DNA from 2 places in the Vogesella sp. LIG4 genome. Region 2 is predicted to be linked to the other one. Evidence: riboswitches for the same ligand, from Rfam matches in the RefSeq annotation. Region 2 holds a riboswitch; the other holds the start of a gene.
The links. Region 2 has a riboswitch for glycine ahead of gcvT (glycine cleavage system aminomethyltransferase GcvT). Riboswitches for the same ligand answer to the same signal wherever they lie in the genome.
Positions count from the first base shown of each region.

Region 1: linked by a shared signal. The riboswitch ahead of glyA (serine hydroxymethyltransferase) and the one ahead of gcvT (glycine cleavage system aminomethyltransferase GcvT) in region 2 are both predicted to bind glycine.

Region 1 is NZ_LT607802.1:2,678,096-2,683,083, forward strand. Features, by position in the region: gene PSELUDRAFT_RS12615 (L-serine ammonia-lyase) at 1-568, opposite strand, end outside; gene glyA (serine hydroxymethyltransferase) at 833-2,086, opposite strand; glycine riboswitch at 2,228-2,323, opposite strand; glycine riboswitch at 2,325-2,422, opposite strand; gene PSELUDRAFT_RS12625 (methyl-accepting chemotaxis protein) at 2,849-4,717, shown strand; gene mmuM (homocysteine S-methyltransferase) at 4,780-4,988, shown strand, end outside.
Region 2 is NZ_LT607802.1:137,202-142,189, reverse strand. Features, by position in the region: gene cheD (chemoreceptor glutamine deamidase CheD) at 1-468, shown strand, start outside; gene fdxA (ferredoxin FdxA) at 511-834, opposite strand; gene gluQRS (tRNA glutamyl-Q(34) synthetase GluQRS) at 904-1,800, shown strand; glycine riboswitch at 1,964-2,062, shown strand; glycine riboswitch at 2,072-2,166, shown strand; gene gcvT (glycine cleavage system aminomethyltransferase GcvT) at 2,200-3,285, shown strand; gene gcvH (glycine cleavage system protein GcvH) at 3,367-3,753, shown strand; gene gcvP (aminomethyl-transferring glycine dehydrogenase) at 3,886-4,988, shown strand, end outside.

The DNA.
Region 1 (4,988 bases), 1.6 Mb from region 2:
TGCCTTCGCGCTGGCACAGGGCCAGCAGTTCGGCGCCGGTCTTGAACGGGTGCTTCAGTTCGGTAACGCCCGGCGGCACGAAGCCGGCGTCGATGGCGGCCTCATCCACCACGAAGCCGCCGCCTACCGAGTAATAGGCACGCTTGGACAGGCTGTTGCCGTCGGCGTCGAAGGCTTCGAAGATCATGCCGTTGGGGTGGTAGGGCAGGGCCTTGCGCTTGTACAGCAGCAGGTCTTCCGCCTCGTTGAAGGCAATGCGCTGCTGGCCGAGCAGGGTGATGGCCTTGTCGGCACGGATGGTGGCCAGCATCTGCGGCACGGCATCGGTGTCGACCAGGTCGGGCAGCTCGCCGGCCAGGCCCAGCAGCACCGCGGTATCGGTGCCGTGGCCTTTGCCGGTGGCGCCCAGAGAGCCGAACATTTCCGATTTCACGCGCGCGGTGGCGCTCAGCTGGCCATCCTTTTCCAGGCGGGCGATGAACTGGCGCGCGGCACGCATCGGGCCGACGGTGTGGGAGCTGGACGGGCCGATGCCGATCTTGAACAGGTCGAAAACACTGATAGCCATGCTGCTTCTCTTGTCTGGTTGTGGCGCCGCCGTGGGTTGGCGGCGCCCGGTTTACAGGGGGTGGCCCCGTGCTGTTGGATAACGCACCGCGGCCAGGGTTGGCCGCAGCGCTTAGAGCTTATTCACGATCTGCTGCGCTTCGGCGATACGGCGTTGAAAATACCTTCGGAATGCTCATTGACTCCATGTCAATTCCGCTTCCTCAGCCATTTTCGCCTTGTCTCGCTCTAGCTCACGAGATCGTGAACAAGCTCTTATTACTATTTAACGATAGACCGGATACGCGGCGCAAAGCTCCGCTACCTGGCGTTTTACGCGTGCACCCACTTCCGGGTTCTCGATATCGTCGAGGATGTCGCAGACCCAGTGCGCCACCTGGCGTGCCTCGGCTTCCTTGAAGCCACGGCTGGTGATGGCCGGGGTGCCGATGCGGATGCCGCTGGTCACGAACGGGCTTTGCGGATCGTTCGGCACCGCGTTCTTGTTCACGGTGATGTGAGCGGCGCCCAGCGCGGCATCGGCCGCCTTGCCGGTGAGGCCCTTGTCGATCAGGCTCAGCAGGAACAGGTGGTCGTCGGTCTTGCCGGACACGATGCTGTAGCCGCGGTCCTGGAACACCTTCACCATGGCGCGGGCGTTGGCCAGCACCTGTTTCTGGTAATCGACGAATTCCGGCTGCAGCGCCTCCTGGAACGCCACTGCCTTGGCGGCGATGACGTGCATCAGCGGGCCGCCCTGGATGCCGGGGAATACCACTGAGTTCAGCTTCTTCTCCAGTTCCGGGTTGGCCGCAGCCAGAATCAGGCCGCCACGCGGGCCGCGCAGGGTCTTGTGGGTGGTGGTGGTCACCACGTGGGCGTGCGGAATCGGGTTCGGGTACAGCCCGGCAGCCACCAGGCCGGCCACGTGGGCCATGTCCACGAACAGGTAGGCGCCGATGCTGTCGGCGATCTGGCGCATGCGCTTCCAGTCGACGATCAGCGAGTAGGCGGAGAAACCGGCCACGATCATCTTCGGCTGGTATTCGTTGGCCATGCGCTGCACTTCGTCATAGTCGATCTCGCCGGTGGCCGGGTTCAGGCCGTACTGCACGGCGTGGTAGATCTTGCCGGAGAAGTTGACCTTGGCGCCGTGGGTGAGGTGGCCGCCATGGGCCAGGCTCATGCCGAGCACAGTGTCGTGCGGCTCCAGCAGCGCCATGTAGACGGCGGCGTTGGCCTGGCTGCCGGAGTGCGGCTGCACGTTGGCGTAGTCGGCGCCGAACAGCTGCTTGGCGCGGTCAATGGCCAGCTGTTCCACCACGTCCACGTGTTCGCAGCCGCCGTAGTAGCGCTTGCCGGGGTAGCCCTCGGCGTATTTGTTGGTGAGCTGGCTGCCCTGGGCCTGCATCACGCGCGGGCTGGTGTAGTTTTCGGAGGCAATCAGCTCGATGTGGTCCTGCTGGCGCTGGTCTTCGGCCTGCATGGCGGCCCACAGGGCGTCGTCAAAGCCGGCAATCTGCATATCCTGGGTAAACATCGCGTATCTCCTGGTCGCCGGCGCAGGCGGCAAAACGTTGGCCGCACCGCGCCTTGAATAAAACGGGCGGTGATGGACGGACGGTCTGTGGAATGGCAGACAGGGTAATGGGGCGTCCGCCCGGTATCACCGGACGATGCCCCCTCTGTCCCTTTGCCTGAGAGATTGCGGCGCAGTATTGACTGGCCATGCTGCCTTCGGCGAGGCCGCGCGGTTGCGGGCCTACTCTCCAGAGTGCCTGACCAGTGCAGTTCTTTTGCCTGAGAGTTTCTGGGGCGATTCCCCTTCGGCGCTGCCGCTGGATCAGATCCGGGCAGTCTCTCCTGCACTGGTGGCGGCCAACCTTGCGATTGGCTGCGTAGCTTGGCGCAATCTAGAGAAGCTGGCCGTGGCTGTCAACGCATGTCGGACAGTATTCGATGTGCAGGTGCAGCATTGGTGTGGCTGGCTGACAGTAGTTAGCGCTTGCCGCCGGACAAGGGCTGCAGCCCGGATTTGCCGTTTGCGGGTGGTGATGGCATATCGCGCCAGAAGTTTCTTGCGCATTGCATATTGTCTACGGGGGCTATGGAATTTTTTGCGATTTAAACCTAACATATCGAAATTGCAAAGTTGTTTTAAATCAATTTTTTGCGACAGCATGGCGCAAATGCACGCAGAAAGTGCATGAAATTGTTTTCTGGCTATAACAGGAACGGGGCTCGCTCCCCGGTAGTAACATCCACTCACTTCAAAATCCAATAAACAGGGGAAGTATCTATCATGTCTTTGCGCGCAAAACTGATGACGTTCGTGCTGCTGGTAATTGCAGCACTGGCAGTCGTCTTCTGTAGCGTTGCCTACTGGAAGATGAGTGCCACGCTGGCAACCCAGATCGAAGGGCAGATCAAGATGGCTGCCGACAATAAGGTGAGCTTCGTATCAGAGTGGGTGCAGAGCAAGCAGCATATTGCTGCTTCGGTACTGCCGCGTTTCGGTACTGGCGAACTCAAGCCGATACTGGATCAGGCCAAGGCCGCCGGTGGCTTTGACGACATGTATATCGGCCAGCCGGACAAGACCATGACCCAGCCCACCGGGGCGACACCGGTACCGCCAGGCTATGACCCGACCGTACGGCCGTGGTACCTGGCTGCCAAGGATTCCGACGGTCCTATCGCTTCGCCTCCGTATATCGACGCTGCAACCAAGAAGCCGATCATCACCTTTGCCCAGGCGCGCAAGGATGGCGGCCAGCTGGTGGCGGTAGCCGGTGGCGACGTGACGCTGGCGCGCGTGGTGGAAGAAGTGGTGTCCGCCAAGCTGCCGGGCGATGGCTACGCCTTCCTGATTACCGCGGCAGGCGATGTGATCGCCCACCCGCAAAAAGACTCCGCGCTGAAGAAAATCGGTGAGGTCATTCCAGGCTTCGACCTGGCTGGCCTGAGCAAGGATGGCGTGATCCAGTCCGCCTCCATCGATGGCGAAACCCAGCTGGTGGCGCTGTTCCCGGTGCCGAAGACCAACTGGCTGTTCGGCGTGCTGGTGCCCAAGGCTGCCGCCATGGCACCGGTGAGCCAGCTGCTGATGGTAATGGTGGGCCTGGCGATTGCCGGCATGATCCTGGCCAGCATCCTGGCCTATGTGGGCGTGGCACGCATGCTGTCCGGCCTGGGCACCCTGCACAAGGCGATGCAGGAAGTGGCCAGCGGCCATGGCGACCTCACCAAGACCCTGCCGGTGGGCAACCGTGACGAAGTGGGCCAGATCGCCGACGCCTTCAACCAGTTCGTGGCCAAGCTGCGCGAGATGTTCATCACCGTGCGCGACGAATCCGAAGCCCTGGCACGCGATGCCGGCGAGCTGAGCAGCGTGGCCGAGCAGATCGGCCAGGACTCCCGCGTGCAGTCCACCGAGCTGTCTGCTACCGCGGCCACCATCGAGGAAATCACGGTCAGCATCAACCACATTGCCGACCACGTGGGCGAAACCGAGGCGCTGGTGGCGCAGTCGCGCAGCAACTCGGTGGATTCGCACCGTGCCATGGCCGAGGTGGAGCGCGAAGTGCAGTCCATCCAGACCGCCGTGGCTTCGCTGCACACCGTAATGGGCAGCCTGTCCGGCCAGTCCGAACAGATCAAGGGCATTGTCGGCGTGATCCGCGACATCGCCGATCAGACCAACCTGCTGGCGCTGAACGCGGCCATTGAAGCTGCCCGCGCCGGCGAATCCGGCCGCGGCTTTGCCGTGGTGGCCGATGAGGTGCGCAAGCTGGCCGAGCGTACCGCCACTGCCACCGTGCAGATCGCCGAGATGATCGACACCGTGATCCGCCGCACCGGCGAGGCCATCGAGCATGCCGATACCACCAACGAGAAGGTGGCATCCGGTGTCACCTTGTCGCGCCAGGCGGCCGACAAGGTGGAAGTGATCAAGAGCAATGCCGAGGAAATCTCCTCGCGCATGGGCGAAATCACCTCCTCCACCGCCGAGCAGGGCATCGCCACCAACGAGATGGCACGCAGTGCCGAGCGCGTGAACGTGATGGCGCAGCAGACCGACAGCAGCCTGCAGCAGGCGCTGGCCACCATCAACCTGCTGGCGCAGCGCGGCGACGAACTGAAGTCGCTGGTTGCCCGCTTCCGCCTCTGAGCGCATTCTCTGCCTTGCATCGCCCCGGCCCGTGCCGGGGTTTTTCATTTAAGGAGCCGGCCATGCGCGACCCGTTCACCGTATTCGGCAGCAGCCCCGTCGTGCTGGACGGCGCCATGGCCTCGGAACTGGAGCGCCGTGGCTGCGACCTGAACGATGCGCTGTGGTCGGCGCGGGTGCTGATCGAGCAGCCGCAGCTGATTCGCGATGTGCACTACGACTACTTCCTGGCCGGCGCCGACGTGGCCACTACTGCCAGCTACCAGGCGAG
Region 2 (4,988 bases):
TCCGCCTGCCTGCGCGACCGCGAAACCGGCATTGCCGGCATGAATCACTTCATGCTGCCGGACCACGGCAACGGCAACCGCGACAGCCTGATGCCGGCGCGTTTCGGCACCCACGCCATGGAGCTGCTGATCAACGACATGCTCAAGCTCGGTGCCAGCCGCCGCAGCCTGGAAGCCAAGGTGTTCGGCGGCGGCAACGTGCTGGACGGCATCAGCAAGGCGAATATCGGCCAGCGCAATGCCGGCTTCGTGCGAGCCTTCCTGGCGCAGGAAAACATCCCCATCGTGGCGGAGGACCTGGGCGCCGACATCGCACGCAAGGTGTATTTCTTCACCGACAGCGGCAAGGTGCTGATCAAGAAACTCCGCCCGCAGCATACCCTGGTGCAGGAAGAAGAAAGCTACCGCCGCCGCATCGACAGCGACAGCGAACGCAAGACCGGCGGCGACGTGGATCTGTTCATCTGAGCCGGGCAGGGTTGGCCGCAGGCTGCGGCCAACTTGCGATATCTAGCGCTCCAGCAGCGGCAGCTTGCCTGTCTCCTTGGCCCAGTGCTCGTGATCCGGCAGCGGCTCCTTCTGCTGCACGATCACCGGCCAGACCCTGGACAACTCGGCATTCAGCGCCAGCATGTGGTGCTGCGCCGGCGGCAGATCCTCCTCGGTGGTGATGGCATCGATCGGGCATTCCGGCACGCATAGCGTGCAATCGATGCACTCGTCCGGGTCGATGGCCAGGAAGTTGGAGCCTTCGTGGAAGCAGTCCACCGGGCACACCTCCACGCAGTCGGTGTATTTGCATTTGATGCAGGCTTCGGTTACAACGTGCGTCATTTTTCGCCCTCCACGGCTGTGCACACCGTTATCGGTAGCCAGCTGTGATTATTGTTTGCTCCGCGCCGAATGTCTGCCCCTGATCCCGCTTACCGTGGCCGTTTTGCCCCCAGCCCCACCGGCCTGTTGCACGCCGGCTCGCTGACCACGGCCGTGGGCAGCTACCTGGAAGCCCGTCGCCGCGGCGGCCAGTGGCTGCTGCGCATGGAAGATCTCGACCCTCCGCGCGAAATGCCTGGTGCTGCAGCCAACATCCTGCGCACGCTGGAAGTCTTCGGCTTCGAGTGGGATGGCGAGGTGGTGTACCAGAGCCAGCGCCATCAGCTGTACCGCGCGGCGCTGGACCAGCTCGTTGCCCAGGGCGATGCCTATGGCTGCGGCTGTACCCGCAAGGAAATCAGCGAGCACGGCCTGCGCGGGCTGGACGGCATGGTCTACCCGGGCACCTGCCGCCACGGGCTGGCGCCGGGGCGCAGCCCGCGTGCCTGGCGGCTGCAGGTACCGGATGAAGAGCTGGGTTTCGATGATCGCCTGCAGGGCTATTACGCGCAGCAGCTGCAGCGCGATATCGGCGACTTCGTGCTGCTGCGTGCCGATGGCTTCTGGGCCTATCAGCTGGCGGTGGTGGTGGACGATATCGCGCAGGGCATCAACGACATCGTGCGCGGCGCCGACCTGCTGGTGTCCACGCCGCGCCAGCTGTGGCTGCGGCAATGCCTGGGCGGGCCGGCGGTCAGCCACTGCCACCTGCCGCTGATGGTGAATGCCGCCGGCGAGAAGCTTTCCAAACAGACGCTGGCGCCGGCCATCTCGCCAACGTTGGCCGCACAGGAGCTGCGCCAGGCCCTGCAACGGCTGGGGCATGCGGCGCCAAGCGCGGCGGGGACGGTGGCGGAACTGTGGCAGTGGGCCCACAGCCACTGGCAGCTGACACAGGTACCGGCCGGGCCGGTGACAATTGTTTGAGCATCTTGCAACGCTGGCGCCAACAGCCCCTGGCGGCTGGTTTGTGGCTAACTGCTTGGCCGTAAAGCGAAATATCATGCTTTTTTGTCCAGGACTTGTCGCAAGTATCTGAAAAATGGACAAAACCCGACTTGCCAAGCCGGCAGGGCGCGACGATAATCCGGCCATTCACGCAGGAGAGCGCAGCTAGCCGATAGGCCGGTTGCCGCCGAAGGCGCAAGTGCACCCGCAATCGCTCAGGCAAAAGGACTGCAAGAATCCGGTCGCAAGATCGGCTGAATCTGGAGAGCGGCGCATATCGCGCCCACCGAAGGGGCTAACGGCGCAATGCCGGAAAATCTCAGGTGCATGGACAGAGGGGTGTGAGATAGAGGAATAACTCACTCCGAGGATTTGCCCATGACGGCCCCGAAACGTACCCCACTGTTTGATGCGCATATTGCCGCCAATGCAAAGATGGTTGACTTTGCCGGCTGGGAAATGCCCATTCATTACGGCTCGCAGCTGAAAGAACATGAAATCGTGCGTAACGACGCCGGCATGTTCGATGTGTCCCACATGACCGTGGTGGACATCACCGGCAGCGACGCCAAAGCCTGGCTGCAAAAGCTGATCGCCAACGACGTGTCCAAACTGGGCTTCGAAGGCAAGGCACTCTACTCCGGCATGCTCAACGAGCAAGGCGGCGTGGTGGACGATCTGATCGTTTACCTTGCGGCCAACGGTTACCGCATGGTGATCAACGCCGGCACCACCGAAAAAGACCTGGCATGGATGGACAAGCAGTCCGCCGGTTTCGACGTGGCACTGAAAGTGCGCCGCGACCTGGCCATGCTGGCCGTGCAAGGTCCGCAGGCCATTGCCAAAGTCTGTGCCGTTAAGCCGGACTGGGCAGAAGCCATCCAGGGCCTGAAAGTATTCCAGGGCCTGCCGTTCGGCGAATGGTTCGTGGCCCGCACCGGTTACACCGGTGAAGACGGCCTGGAAATCATGATTCCCGCTGCCGAAGCCATCACCTTCTTCAACCAGCTGCAAGCTGCCGGCGTAGCGCCGATCGGCCTGGGTGCACGCGATACCCTGCGTCTGGAAGCCGGCATGAACCTGTACGGCCACGACATGGACGAAACCGTGTCGCCGCTGGAAGCCGGCATGGGCTGGACCATCGCCTGGAACCCGGAAGAGCGCGATTTCACCGGCCGCAAGGCACTGGAAGCCCAGAAGGCTGCCGGTGTGGCCATGAAGCAGGTGGGCCTGGTGCTGGAAGGCCGCGGCGTACTGCGCGAAGGCCTGAAAGTAGTGGTGGATGGCGCCGAAGGCATCATCACCAGCGGCACTTTCTCGCCGACCCTGAAGCATTCCATCGCCATTGCCCGCGTGCCGGCCGCTACCGGCGCCACCGCCCTGGTGGATCTGCGCGGCACGCTTACCGAGGTTCGCGTGGTGAAAATGCCGTTCGTACGCAACGGTAAGAAAGTTTTTGAATAAGCTGGTGTATAACGACGAGGCGAGAGCGTCGCCCCGGTACTACCCAATCTAGATCCAAACTATCTGCATCAGGAGAATCACATGAGCAACATTCCCGCCGAACTGAAATACGTATCCAGCCACGAATGGCTGCGCCTGGAAGCTGACGGCACCGTTAGCATCGGCATCACCGAACATGCCCAGGAGCTGCTGGGCGATATCGTGTTCGTGGAACTGCCGGCCGTTGGCAGCCAGCTGGGCGAAGGCGAACAGGCAGGTGTGGTGGAGTCGGTAAAAGCCGCCTCCGATATCTACGCCCCGATCGCCGGCGAAGTGCTGGAAGTGAATAGCGATCTGGAAGCGGCTCCGGATCTGGCCAACAGCGATCCGTACGGCGCAGCCTGGTTCTTCAAGATCAAGCCGGCCAACGCCGCTGATCTGGATCGCCTGATGGATGCCGCTGCCTACGCAGCCGAAATCGGCGCCTGATCGAAGGGCCCTGCCGTCGCAAGATGGCGGGGCTTTTGTATTTTTGCCTCCCGATGCGCCCTGCGGGCGGGCCTTGCGGCCAACCCCACCGACGCTGCGCATCGTGTGGCTAGCTAAGACGGAATCGAAGACATGTCGCTCTCGCAACTCTTCAATCATCAAGAATTCATCGAACGCCACATCGGCCCGTGCGAGGCCGAGAAGGCCGAGATGCTGTCCTACGTGGGCGCTTCCTCGCTGGAAGACCTGGTAGCGCAGACCGTGCCGGCCAACATCCGCTTCAACCGCGCGCTGGATCTGCCGCCGGCGCAGCGCGAAGCCGACGCCCTGGCCGACCTCAAGGCCGTGGCCAGCAAGAACGTGGTGAACAACTCCTTCATCGGCCTGGGTTACTACCCGGTGCTGACCCCGGGCGTGATCCTGCGCAATGTGCTGGAAAACCCGGGCTGGTACACCGCCTACACCCCGTACCAGGCTGAAATCGCCCAGGGCCGCCTGGAAGCGCTGCTGAACTTCCAGCAGATGATCATCGACCTGACCGGCCTGGAAGTGGCCAACGCCTCGCTGCTGGACGAAGCCACCGCTGCTGCCGAAGCCATGGCCATGGCGCGCCGCGTGTCCAAGTCCAAGTCCAACCAGTTCTTCGTGGACAGCCGCGTGCTGCCGCAGACCCTGGACGTGATGCGGACCCGCGCCGAATACTTCGGCTTCGAGCTGGTGCAGGGCCACCCGGAAGAAGCCGGCAACGGCGAGTACTTCGGCGTGCTGTTCCAGTACCCGGGCGAATCCGGCGAGCTGCTGGACCTGACCCCGTACATTGCCGCTGCCAAGGCCAAGGGCGCGCTGGCAGTAGTTGCCGCTGACGTGATGGCACTGGTGGCACTGAAGTCGCCGGCCGAAATGGGCGCCGACGTGGCCGTGGGCAACACCCAGCGCTTCGGCGTGCCGATGGGCTTCGGCGGCCCGCACGCTGCCTTCTTCGCGTTCAAGGACGACATGAAGCGCTCGGCACCGGGCCGCATCATCGGCGTATCGGTGGATGCCAAGGGCAAGACCGCGCTGCGCATGGCGCTGCAGACCCGCGAACAGCACATCCGTCGCGAGAAAGCCAACTCCAACATCTGTACCTCGCAGGTGCTGCTGGCCAACATCGCCGGCATGTATGCCGTGTACCACGGCGCCGAGGGCGTGAAGCGCATCGCCGCTCGCATCCACCGCATGGCAGCCATCTTCGC